3 regions of the Pseudolactococcus yaeyamensis genome follow, and region 2 is predicted to be linked to each of the others. Evidence: predicted binding sites of a transcription regulator. Region 2 holds the regulator's gene; each other region holds the start of a gene.
What was found. The regulator CtsR, encoded in region 2, represses protease genes until heat stress. The targets are predictions, from matches to a motif close to TTGGTCAAAAAAGGTCAAANA.
Positions count from the first base shown of each region.

Region 1: a site for CtsR is predicted at 1,188-1,208, ahead of ACYQ21_RS10090 (ATP-dependent Clp protease proteolytic subunit). Genes of this name have one in related genera too.
Region 3: a site for CtsR is predicted at 1,494-1,514, ahead of ACYQ21_RS09040 (ATP-dependent Clp protease ATP-binding subunit). Genes of this name have one in related genera too.

Region 1 covers NZ_BAAGGP010000051.1:10,756-14,041, forward strand. The annotation lists gene ACYQ21_RS10080 (DUF2129 domain-containing protein) at 1-105, opposite strand, end outside; gene ACYQ21_RS10085 (hypothetical protein) at 86-463, opposite strand; gene ACYQ21_RS10090 (ATP-dependent Clp protease proteolytic subunit) at 549-1,145, opposite strand; gene ACYQ21_RS10095 (4-hydroxy-3-methylbut-2-enyl diphosphate reductase) at 1,441-2,439, opposite strand; gene cysK (cysteine synthase A) at 2,543-3,286, shown strand, end outside.
Region 2 covers NZ_BAAGGP010000040.1:2,359-5,644, forward strand. The annotation lists gene ACYQ21_RS08815 (ATP-dependent Clp protease ATP-binding subunit) at 1-1,124, opposite strand, end outside; gene ACYQ21_RS08820 (CtsR family transcriptional regulator) at 1,178-1,621, opposite strand; gene greA (transcription elongation factor GreA) at 2,232-2,714, opposite strand; gene mltG (endolytic transglycosylase MltG) at 2,825-3,286, opposite strand, start outside.
Region 3 covers NZ_BAAGGP010000041.1:6,507-9,792, reverse strand. The annotation lists gene ACYQ21_RS09040 (ATP-dependent Clp protease ATP-binding subunit) at 1-1,379, opposite strand, end outside; gene ACYQ21_RS09035 (hypothetical protein) at 1,690-3,027, opposite strand; gene ACYQ21_RS09030 (hypothetical protein) at 3,033-3,286, opposite strand, start outside.

The DNA.
Region 1 (3,286 bases), on a different contig from region 2:
GCGCACGTATTTATAACTGCTATAAAAAACATAAATTGCTGTCCGCCCCACAATCTCGAGTGGCGGAATTGCCGTTTTTTCAAACTCAGTGATGATGCCTACCATGGTGACCGCCTTTCTTTAGGGGAAGATTTTCGTCGACAACGATGGCATCAGAAATCACGCTGGAGATGGCTTTAGCCAACTCCGAAAGCGCCATCTGCACATCATTTTCCGCTAATTTCAGCTGGTAAATGGTGTCAGTCATTAAGATTTCCTGCTGCAAAGCACAAATTTCAGGTCGATAGCTGATGTAGGCTTTATTTTCTTCTAAGGTCTGTAATTTTTGCTGTAGCTTAGCATCGGATTCAAAGGTCAGTTTTCGTGCCTTAAAATCTGCCACCACATCCAACTTCATGAACGCAACCGCCACCCTATCTGCCAAGTCATCTAATTCTATTATTTTTTCATCAATTATCAACATTAGCTCTATTATATCAAAAATTAAGACTTCTGACCAACCCTCGAAAAAACCTAAGCGATTAAGCTCAGGCTTCTATCAGAGTTGCTTATTTCAAGCCATTACGGTTCATGATTTCATCAATGAAGCCATATTCTAAAGTTTCCTCCGCTGACATCCAACGGTCACGTTCGGCATCTTTATGGACTTTATTGACCGTTTGACCAGAATTATCTGCCAAGATTTTTTCCAATGTTTTACGGGTTCTTAACAAATGATCAGCAACGATTTGCATATCTGTTTGTTGCGTACCGCCACCAGTACCGCCCATTGGTTGGTGAATCAAGTATTCAGCATTCGGCAACATGAAACGTTTACCTTTAGCCCCTGAAGACGCGATGATTGTTCCCATAGACGCAGCAACCCCCATGACAATGGTCTGAACATCCGATTTAATGAAATTCATTGTATCGACAATCGCAAGACCAGCAGAGACTGACCCACCAGGTGAATTGATATAGAGATAAATGTCTTTAGTCGAATCTTGTGCATCTAAGAATAAAAGTTGCGCAATGACGGCATTAGCCATATTGTCTTCAACTTCACCTGTCAACATAATAATTCTGTCTTTCAAAAGACGTGAGTAGATATCATACGCGCGTTCACCGCGGCTTGATTGTTCAATGACTGTAGGAATGAGTGCCATGTGATTAACTCCTTTTTATTTGTATAGATACATTATAGCGCATTGGTCAAAAATGGTCAAAGATTTAAACCACAAGAGGTCATCTGCACTTTGCTTTCTTTATTATATACTCAATTAAGCCAATAAAGCAAACATTTTTGGCTATTTCCCGTCACTTCTTCGTTACCAAGTCTTGACGTACACCTGTACGCCTACGCCTTGTCGCCTCGAATTGACGTAAAATATCTCAAAAATTTGTTCACTTTATTGACTTAAATGAGTATAGCAAAAGTTACTCCTTTTTTATGGAACAAAGTCACGCATCTCCCTCAAATGCCTGTTCCCGCAGTTTTTGCAAGCGATTCTCCCGCTTTTTAGTCAAATCACGAACGGCACCACGAGGAATAATATCTTCATAAGTGACACGACTTTGTGCGGTCTGGTCATCAAACTGTTTCAAATAATCCATGACTTCACGGACAATAGCAGTTGGTGTCGAGGCGCCAGCGGTAACCGCAACTGTCGCATCCTCTGGTAACTGCGTCAGCCACTCTGGCTTGATTTCTGAGACATCTGCCACTCGGTGAGCAGGCACACCAGCTTGATTTCGAGAGACTTCTGCGAGACGATTCGTATTATTTGAACGTGGGTCACCAACGACGATTGTCAAATCACACCCGACCGCCTGCTCAGCAACAGCCTCTTGGCGCTCAGATGTTGCTTGACAAATATCACTATGCGCCACGACTTGTGGAAATTTCTCATACACCGCTGCCATGATGTCTGACACGTCCCACATGCTCATGGTCGTTTGATTGGTCATGAAAACTTTGCCCGTTAATTTGAGCGCCTCTAAATCTTGTAAATTAGACAAGAGATGAATCCGGTCAGGGTCAATCCCTAATACGCCTTCTGGTTCCGGGTGGCCTTTCTTGCCAATGTAAATGACCTCATACCCATCTGCCAAGCGTTTCTTGACAATTTCATGCGTTATCAAAACATCCGGACAACTCGCATCGACTACCGTTAATCCTTTTTCAGCGGCTCGCTGTCTTACGGCATCTGAAATGCCATGCGCTGTAAAAATCACAGTACCATGGTCAATATTCTCTAAAATCGCTAAGCGATTTTCGCCGTCTATCGTCTGCACACCGATTTTTTCAAAGCTTTCCGTCACATGGTGGTTGTGCACAATCATGCCTAAAATATAGATAGGGCGCGGTAATTCTGGACTCTTCGCGACATTCTTGGCGATAACCATCGCGTCGATAACACCGTAACAATAGCCCATCGGCGTGATATGTTTAATCTTCATAAATTTTTTTTATACCCGTTTTCGTTTTTTGATAAGCCGAAAGTTTTTTTAAGCTGTATAATAGTATTATAAACTATTTACTAACATTTTGGAGGACACGGATATGTCAAAAATTTACGACAATATTACAGATTTAATTGGCGATACACCTATCGTCAAATTGCGACATGTCGACGAAGACTCGGCTGATGTCTATGTCAAGTTAGAGGCCTTTAATCCTGGCGGTTCTGTCAAAGACCGTATCGCCTTGAACATGATTCGTGCCGCTGAGGCTGACGGTTCCCTCAAACCCGGTGGTACTATCGTTGAGCCAACTTCTGGTAATACTGGGATTGGTCTTGCTTTCGTTGGTGCAGCACTTGGCTACAAAGTCATCATCGTCCTCCCTGAAACCTTCTCAATTGAACGTCGTCGCCTCATCCAAGCTTACGGCGCAGAACTCGTCTTAACCCCCGCTGCTGGCGGCATGGGCGCTGCCATTGCCAAAGCCAAAGAACTGGCTGAAGACAATGGCTACTTCTTACCCTTACAATTTGAAAATCCAGCCAACCCACGCATTCACGAAGAAACGACCGGCCCTGAAATCATCGCCGCCTTCGGCGAAAATGGTTTAGATGCCTTTGTCGCAGGTGCTGGTACTGGCGGCACGATATCTGGTGTGTCACATATCCTCAAAAAAGCGAATCCGAATATCGGCATTTATGTCGTAGAAGCTAATGAATCAGCGGTCTTCTCTGGCGAAAAACCAGGACCGCATAAAATTCAAGGCATTTCGCCAGGTTTCATCCCCGGTACACTTGATACAAAAGCTTACGATGACATCATTCGTGTCACCTCTGATGACGCC
Region 2 (3,286 bases):
TGATAAGTTTCAAATTTGCTTTGCAGGCCTTCTAGAATAGCAATAGATTCGTCTACTGACGCTTCTTCGACCGTAACTTTCGCAAAGCGACGTTCTAAGGCAGCATCTTTTTCGATGTATTTTTGGTACTCGTTAAAAGTCGTCGCACCAATCAGCTGAAACTCGCCACGCGCGAGTGCAGGTTTCATAATATTTGAGGCATCCGTAACGGAATCTGTACCGCCACCAGCACCAACAATCGTATGCAATTCGTCAACGAAAACAATTGTTTTTGCGTCTTGGCTGACTTCATCGACAATAGCTGTCATGCGGTCTTCAAATTCCCCACGGAATTTAGTACCAGCAACGACATTGGCGATGTTGAGTGACATGAGTCGTACGCCTTCCATATTCGCAGGGATATTGCCAGCAATCATACGTTGCGCCAGACCTTCGATAATGGCAGATTTACCAACACCGGGCTCACCAACAAGAACCGGATTATTTTTCGTACGACGACTCAAAATATGAACCACGCGCTCAATTTCCTTATCACGTCCAATCATCGGGTCAATGCGACCTTGTCTGGCATCTTCAGTCACGTCACGCGCCACTGAATCAAGGGTCGGTGTGATACTTGTCGCCGAAACACCTGATGCGATGTCTCGTTTCCCCATTGGTGTGACAGCTTTTTTCATTATCTTTTTAACGTTCATATTACCAAGCTCAATCAAATCTTTAACGATTTCAGTAATCTTGATTTTATGGAGTTCTAAGATTTTCTTGGCAACATTGTCATCATCTGTCAAAATCACATAGAGAAGATGCTCAGAACCTGTTTCAGCCAAATGATTTTGTGCTGCAAGTGCATCCGCTTCAAGTAAGAGTTGTTCTACCTTAGGTGAAAACTGAATACTTTGAATTGCTTGTGTTTTCTCAGGTAATTGATGCTGTTCGATTTCATCAAGCGCCATCTCAATCGTCACATCGTGGTCTGTTAGAATGTTTTGGCCAAAACTATCGTTGCTCGACAAAATACCCGCCAAAATGTGTGTGGTTTCTGCATAGTCATAACCATTTCCTGCCGCAAAAATGCGAGCAGTCTTGAGAATATCTTCAAGTAGGTGTGTATAATGTTGTGTCATTTATCGTTATTTTCCTTAGTTATAGGGTCACAAGAGACTGGCTGTGTACACCTTTAGTCCATCTTATCCAGTCGATGAATCATTGAGGTTAATAAAATAGCGCGTTGTAAGTCTGTCACGACCGGATGACTTAGCGTTGCAAGCAAGAGATTGCCTTCACGTTCTGTCACAATTTTTTCATTGAACATCAACTGCATGAGATCTTGTACCCTGCTGATGGTCATTTTTTCCGGCATTTTATTCAAAATGTCCATTAAGAAATCATGCGCATCAGAATATTGAATTCTAACAATTCGAATGTAACCGCCACCGCCACGTTTACTTTCAACTTCAAAGCCTTTTGGTAAGGTAAAACGTGTCTTAATGACATAGTTAATCTGACTCGGCACAACGCCAAAATGTTCTGCAATTTCTGAGCGTCGAATTTCAATTCCCGCTGCCTGAGCAAGCAACTCCTTGAGGTACTTCTCTATCATATCTGATGTGTTTGTCACAATTTCTCCTTTCTGCGATTTCACGAAGTAAAATCTTGAAACTTGACCTACGCTAACGCTCCGCCCAAGCTGGGTCATTCGAGAATTATACTCAGTTAAGTAAAGAAAGTAAACAAAATTTTTGAGATATTTTTCGTCAATTCGAGCCGTACAGGCGTACGTCAAGACTCGTCAACGAAGAAGTGACGGAAAATAGCCAAAAATGTTTGCTTTATTTGCTTAGCTGAGTATAATGTCCGTTCAAAGTCTTTCTGCGATTTCACTTCGTGAATTCTTGAAACTTGACCTGCGCTAACGCTCCGTCCAAGCAATAACAGTCACTCAGCATTGGTCAATAAAGATTGCTTAATCATTTGACAATTACTAACTCATATTTGATATTGTTTCTGACCTTGTTTGACCATTGTATCATTTTTTTGAGTGTTTTGCTACTTTCAAGCCTCTTAAAACCTCTTGTAAAAGGGCTTCGCTTAACTGCTTGATTCATAAAACATAACACTCACATACTTTGTATTCAGACAACCCCTATCTATTGTCGAACGATCTATATCTAAACAAACAAAAAACCATCCTCTAATTTAGATGGCTTTATTGTGTTTATATCTTCTAACAATTACTTAGAAGATACTTTGATAATTTCCACCTCCATTTCACCAACTGGCAACGGAATCGTGACTTTATCACCGGTTTTACGGCCAATCAGCGCTGCCGCAATGGGAGATTCATTTGAAATTTTACCATTGAAGGGATCAGCCTCAGCAGACCCAACAATTTTATAAGTTTCTTGTTCATCTTCGCCAATTTCAACAAAAGTAACCGTTTTGCCAAGTGCGACTTCATTGCGTTTCACACCGGCATTGTCAACAATCTCAGCGTTACGAATCATCGTTTCTACTGTTGCAATACGACCTTCAACGAAAGCTTGTTCATCTTTTGCTGCTTCGTACTCCGAGTTTTCTGATAAATCGCCATAAGAACGTGCGACTTTAATTCGTTCAACAACTTCCGCACGTTTAACGAGTTTGAGATTGTCTAATTCTGTTTCTAATTCTTCAAAGCCCTCACGGGTCATTTGATAGTTTTTTGTATCTACCATAATCTAAGATGTTGAGTCACTGATTGTGGGCACGTCTAACACGATATCAATAACCGTTACGCAGTCACAAGTAATGAAACTCATCTCCTTTCACTCTTTTAAATTTAGTCTTATTGTGCTTCTTCTGTGTCTGATGCTACCAATTTGTCATTAACATATTTTTGGACATTCACATCATGCTCAGCCTGAGTTTCTGAGAAATAAACCTTACCAGTCGTGACATCTGCCACGAAATACAAGTCATCATTATCTGTCGGCTCCACCGCAGCCCTGATTGCTGACAAACTTGGATTGGTCACAGGGCCCGGACCATAACCAGGATGAAGATACAAGTTAAACGGTGAGTCTAACGCTGTGTTCACTGCTGCGTCCTCAGCCAAGGTCGTTTTTTGCCCCAACTTACCTTCAGCATAAAGAATCGAAATATTTGAGCCTAATGCCATGCCTGTCTCTATCCGATTATAGAAAACTTGTGCGACATTACGCCGATCAGCGTCATTATTGGCTTCTTTTTCCGTCAATGCTGCGATGGACAAGACTTCATTTACTGTTTTATTCTGTTCTTTAATTAT
Region 3 (3,286 bases), on a different contig from region 2:
TCAATGGCATCATCTTGACCGATGACGTGCGCTTTCAAGTCATCTGCTAGATTGATTAACTGTGTTTGTTCTTTTTCTTTCAAGTCACCGACAGGAATATGCGTTTTCTCTTCAATGATTGCTTCAATATCCTTTTCAGTAATGACTGGTGTTTCTTCATCAGTCATTTCTTGCTTGGACAATTCTCGTAATTTAGCGATTTTATCACGGAAATGTGCAGCTTTTTCAAAGTCTTCAGATCGTAATGCTTCATTTTTTGCATCTTCAGAAGACTGAATCCGTTTGGCAATTTCCTGAGGGTCAACGAATTTCAAGGTCAGATTTTTCTTAGAGCCGGACTCATCTAACAAGTCAATAGCCTTGTCAGGCAAGAAACGTTCTTGGATATAACGATTAGATAAGATGGCTGCCTGTTCAATCGCTTCATCGGTATATGTCACATGATGATAGTCTTCATAGCGTTTTTGAATGCCACGTAAAATGGTAATCGTTTCATCGACAGAAGGTTCATCAACCTTAACTGGTTGCATCCGACGTTCAAGTGCCGCATCTTTTTCAATAATCCGATATTCATTCAAGGTCGTTGCACCGACTAGTTGTAAGTCACCACGTGCCAATGCAGGCTTCAAAATGTTACCTGCATCCATATTGCCATCACCAGCAGAACCAGCCCCCACGATTTCATGGATTTCATCAATGAAAAGAATCACATCATTGCGATCTGAGATTTCTTTCATCAATTTTTGCATCCGTTCTTCAAATTGACCACGGATGCCTGTTCCTTGAACAAGGCTCACAACATCAAGACGAATAACTTCTTTATTTTGTAGTTTTTGAGGGACATCGCCATCGACGATTTTTTGGGCTAAACCTTCAACAACAGCTGTTTTACCAACACCGGGTTCGCCAATTAAGACAGGGTTATTTTTAGTTCGACGATTGAGTATTTCAATCACGCGTGTAATTTCCTGATCTCGCCCAATGACTGGGTCGATCTCGCCTTTACGTGCGCTTTCAGTCACGTTGAACCCGAAGTCCTCTAGCATGCCTTTAGGTTGCGCATTACCACCGCGGGCACGAGGCGGTTGACCACCATTGCCACCACGACCAGACTGCGTTGGCGGTGTGGCACTATCTGGGCGACCATTAGGTCGGTTTAGGCTGTCTCCTAATGTACCAAAAAGATCATCAAAGGGATTGTAGTTAGAATCTGACTGGTTGGTCACGCCTTGACTGCTACCATCGAAAAGATTGGTCGGCCCGCCGGCTTTCATGATTTGATAACAATTTTGACAGAGATCATTTTGTTTTTTGACACCATTTACATTTGTGTAGAGGTGAATCGTTGCTTCATTTAATTGACAATTTTGACAGAGCATAGACGGTAACTCCTTTACAGGTTGCAAGTATTTCCCAATGTTTTAAAAGTATAAAGAAGACTTCAAAATATTGAGAAAATCCTTGATTTTTTTATTTATTAAAAGGTAAATGGTCGTTTGACCAAATTTGACCTTTAATCATATTATATGCTTATTGTAATCTATTTTCAAGAAAAATGCTCATTTAAAATCATTTTTAGATGCAAAAAAAGCTGAGACAAAAAGCCTCTAAAAAATAGCGTTTCAAGCGCAATGTCAGCTCGAAACACTATTATTTTACTTTTCAGCAGCTAGTCTGCCTAAGCATTGTTTATTTTTCTACTTTATTTCTTTTTTCTAAAACGAAGATAACACCTATAAAAGCAACAAGACCAATGCTGATGCCGATGGCGAGTTTTTCCTCTAGCTCTCCCGTAAATGGCAGTTTGGGTTGATTACCTGAGGTTGTTGGTAATGGTGTCGTACTTGGGGGCGTCGTTGTATTTGGAGGTGCTGTGGTACTCGGTGGCGTAGTCGTACTTGGGGGTGTAGTGGTACTCGGTGGCGTAGTGGTACTCGGTGGTGTTGTGGTACTCGGTGGCGTAGTCGTACTTGGGGGTGGTGTTGTACTCGGTGGGGTCGTGCTTGGGGGAGGTGGTGGGCCTTCTGAGTCTTCTAGGACAAGTGCGGGTACTGCAACATATGTCGTTCCAGGTCCAGCATCTCTCGTCAATTTTTGTATTGGATATTCATAGGTCGTCGAGAGAGTTTCAGCGGAGCGTAACCACATCTTATACTGTTTACCGTATGGATTATATTCTTCCAATATTTCCTGTTGTAAAAGATTAAATAAAATCAAAGGTACGCCATTACTCCCCGTACTAGGAGTGGCAGAATACTTAGGTTCCATCTCAAAAGTGTTCATATCCGCAAAATTTAAAGCAAAGGCTTGTTTAGTACCTGTGCCAATTTTAATCGGGAAACGATTCTCAGTTTGTTGGAGATTACCGTAACTAAGATTGTTTACCTCTGGTCCTTTGCCTAATCCAAGAATCCCACGCTCATAGGCAAGGTTAAAATTATCTAGCACTTTAGACAGCTCATCGGAAAATCTATGTTCTTTTGGTATCAGGTCTTTATCTAAAAATTCCTTAAACGTTGGGTCTTGTACCGTCACTTTCGACACATAGTCTTCCCAATAGGTATCTTTGATATCGCTCTCATAATAGTTATCAATGACTGTTTTTAGTTGACTTTCTTGATAGCCTCTTGACTTGTCTTCGTTTTGCCAAAATTGTCCGTTTTGAGAACCTGTAATTTTCGCATTAAAATTATTTAACTCCCCTAAAGACCTCTCTCTAATGATAAGAGCATGTCCTTGGTCATCTACATAAAGAATACGCCAAAAACTATCCGCAAACTCAACGGAATCCCCTCGCGTTCCTGAGATACCATCCGCAAGAAAGTCGACATCATTTTTATCCCCCGCTTCATAAACTGTTAAGTCTGTATTGAAGACATTAGGTGTGACTTTTTTGAAAAAATCATTTTGAATTCTGATTTCATCAAACTGACGAATCTGTTGGCGACCAAAAACATCCTCTTTCATGCGTACAGGAAAAGCACCCATTAAACGATTATCGCCCGTTGTGTAGGTTGATTTATCCATATTGCTCAACAAGATACCACTTTCAGACAGGGGGTGGTAGATTCTAAGTAAGCCGAAATCGTTTTATCTGATTCTGAAAAATCATCAATGATAATTTCAGACAGTTCTGTACCCATTGTAAATTTGGCATAGGTTGGCGTACTATCTACACCCGGCGGCGTTGTGCTAAATTTACAGCCACTTAATTTAACATAGAAAGTCTCGGTTGGGTCGATATAGCGATGGTCTTTGGTCTTGTTCCAGATAAAGTAATCTAGCT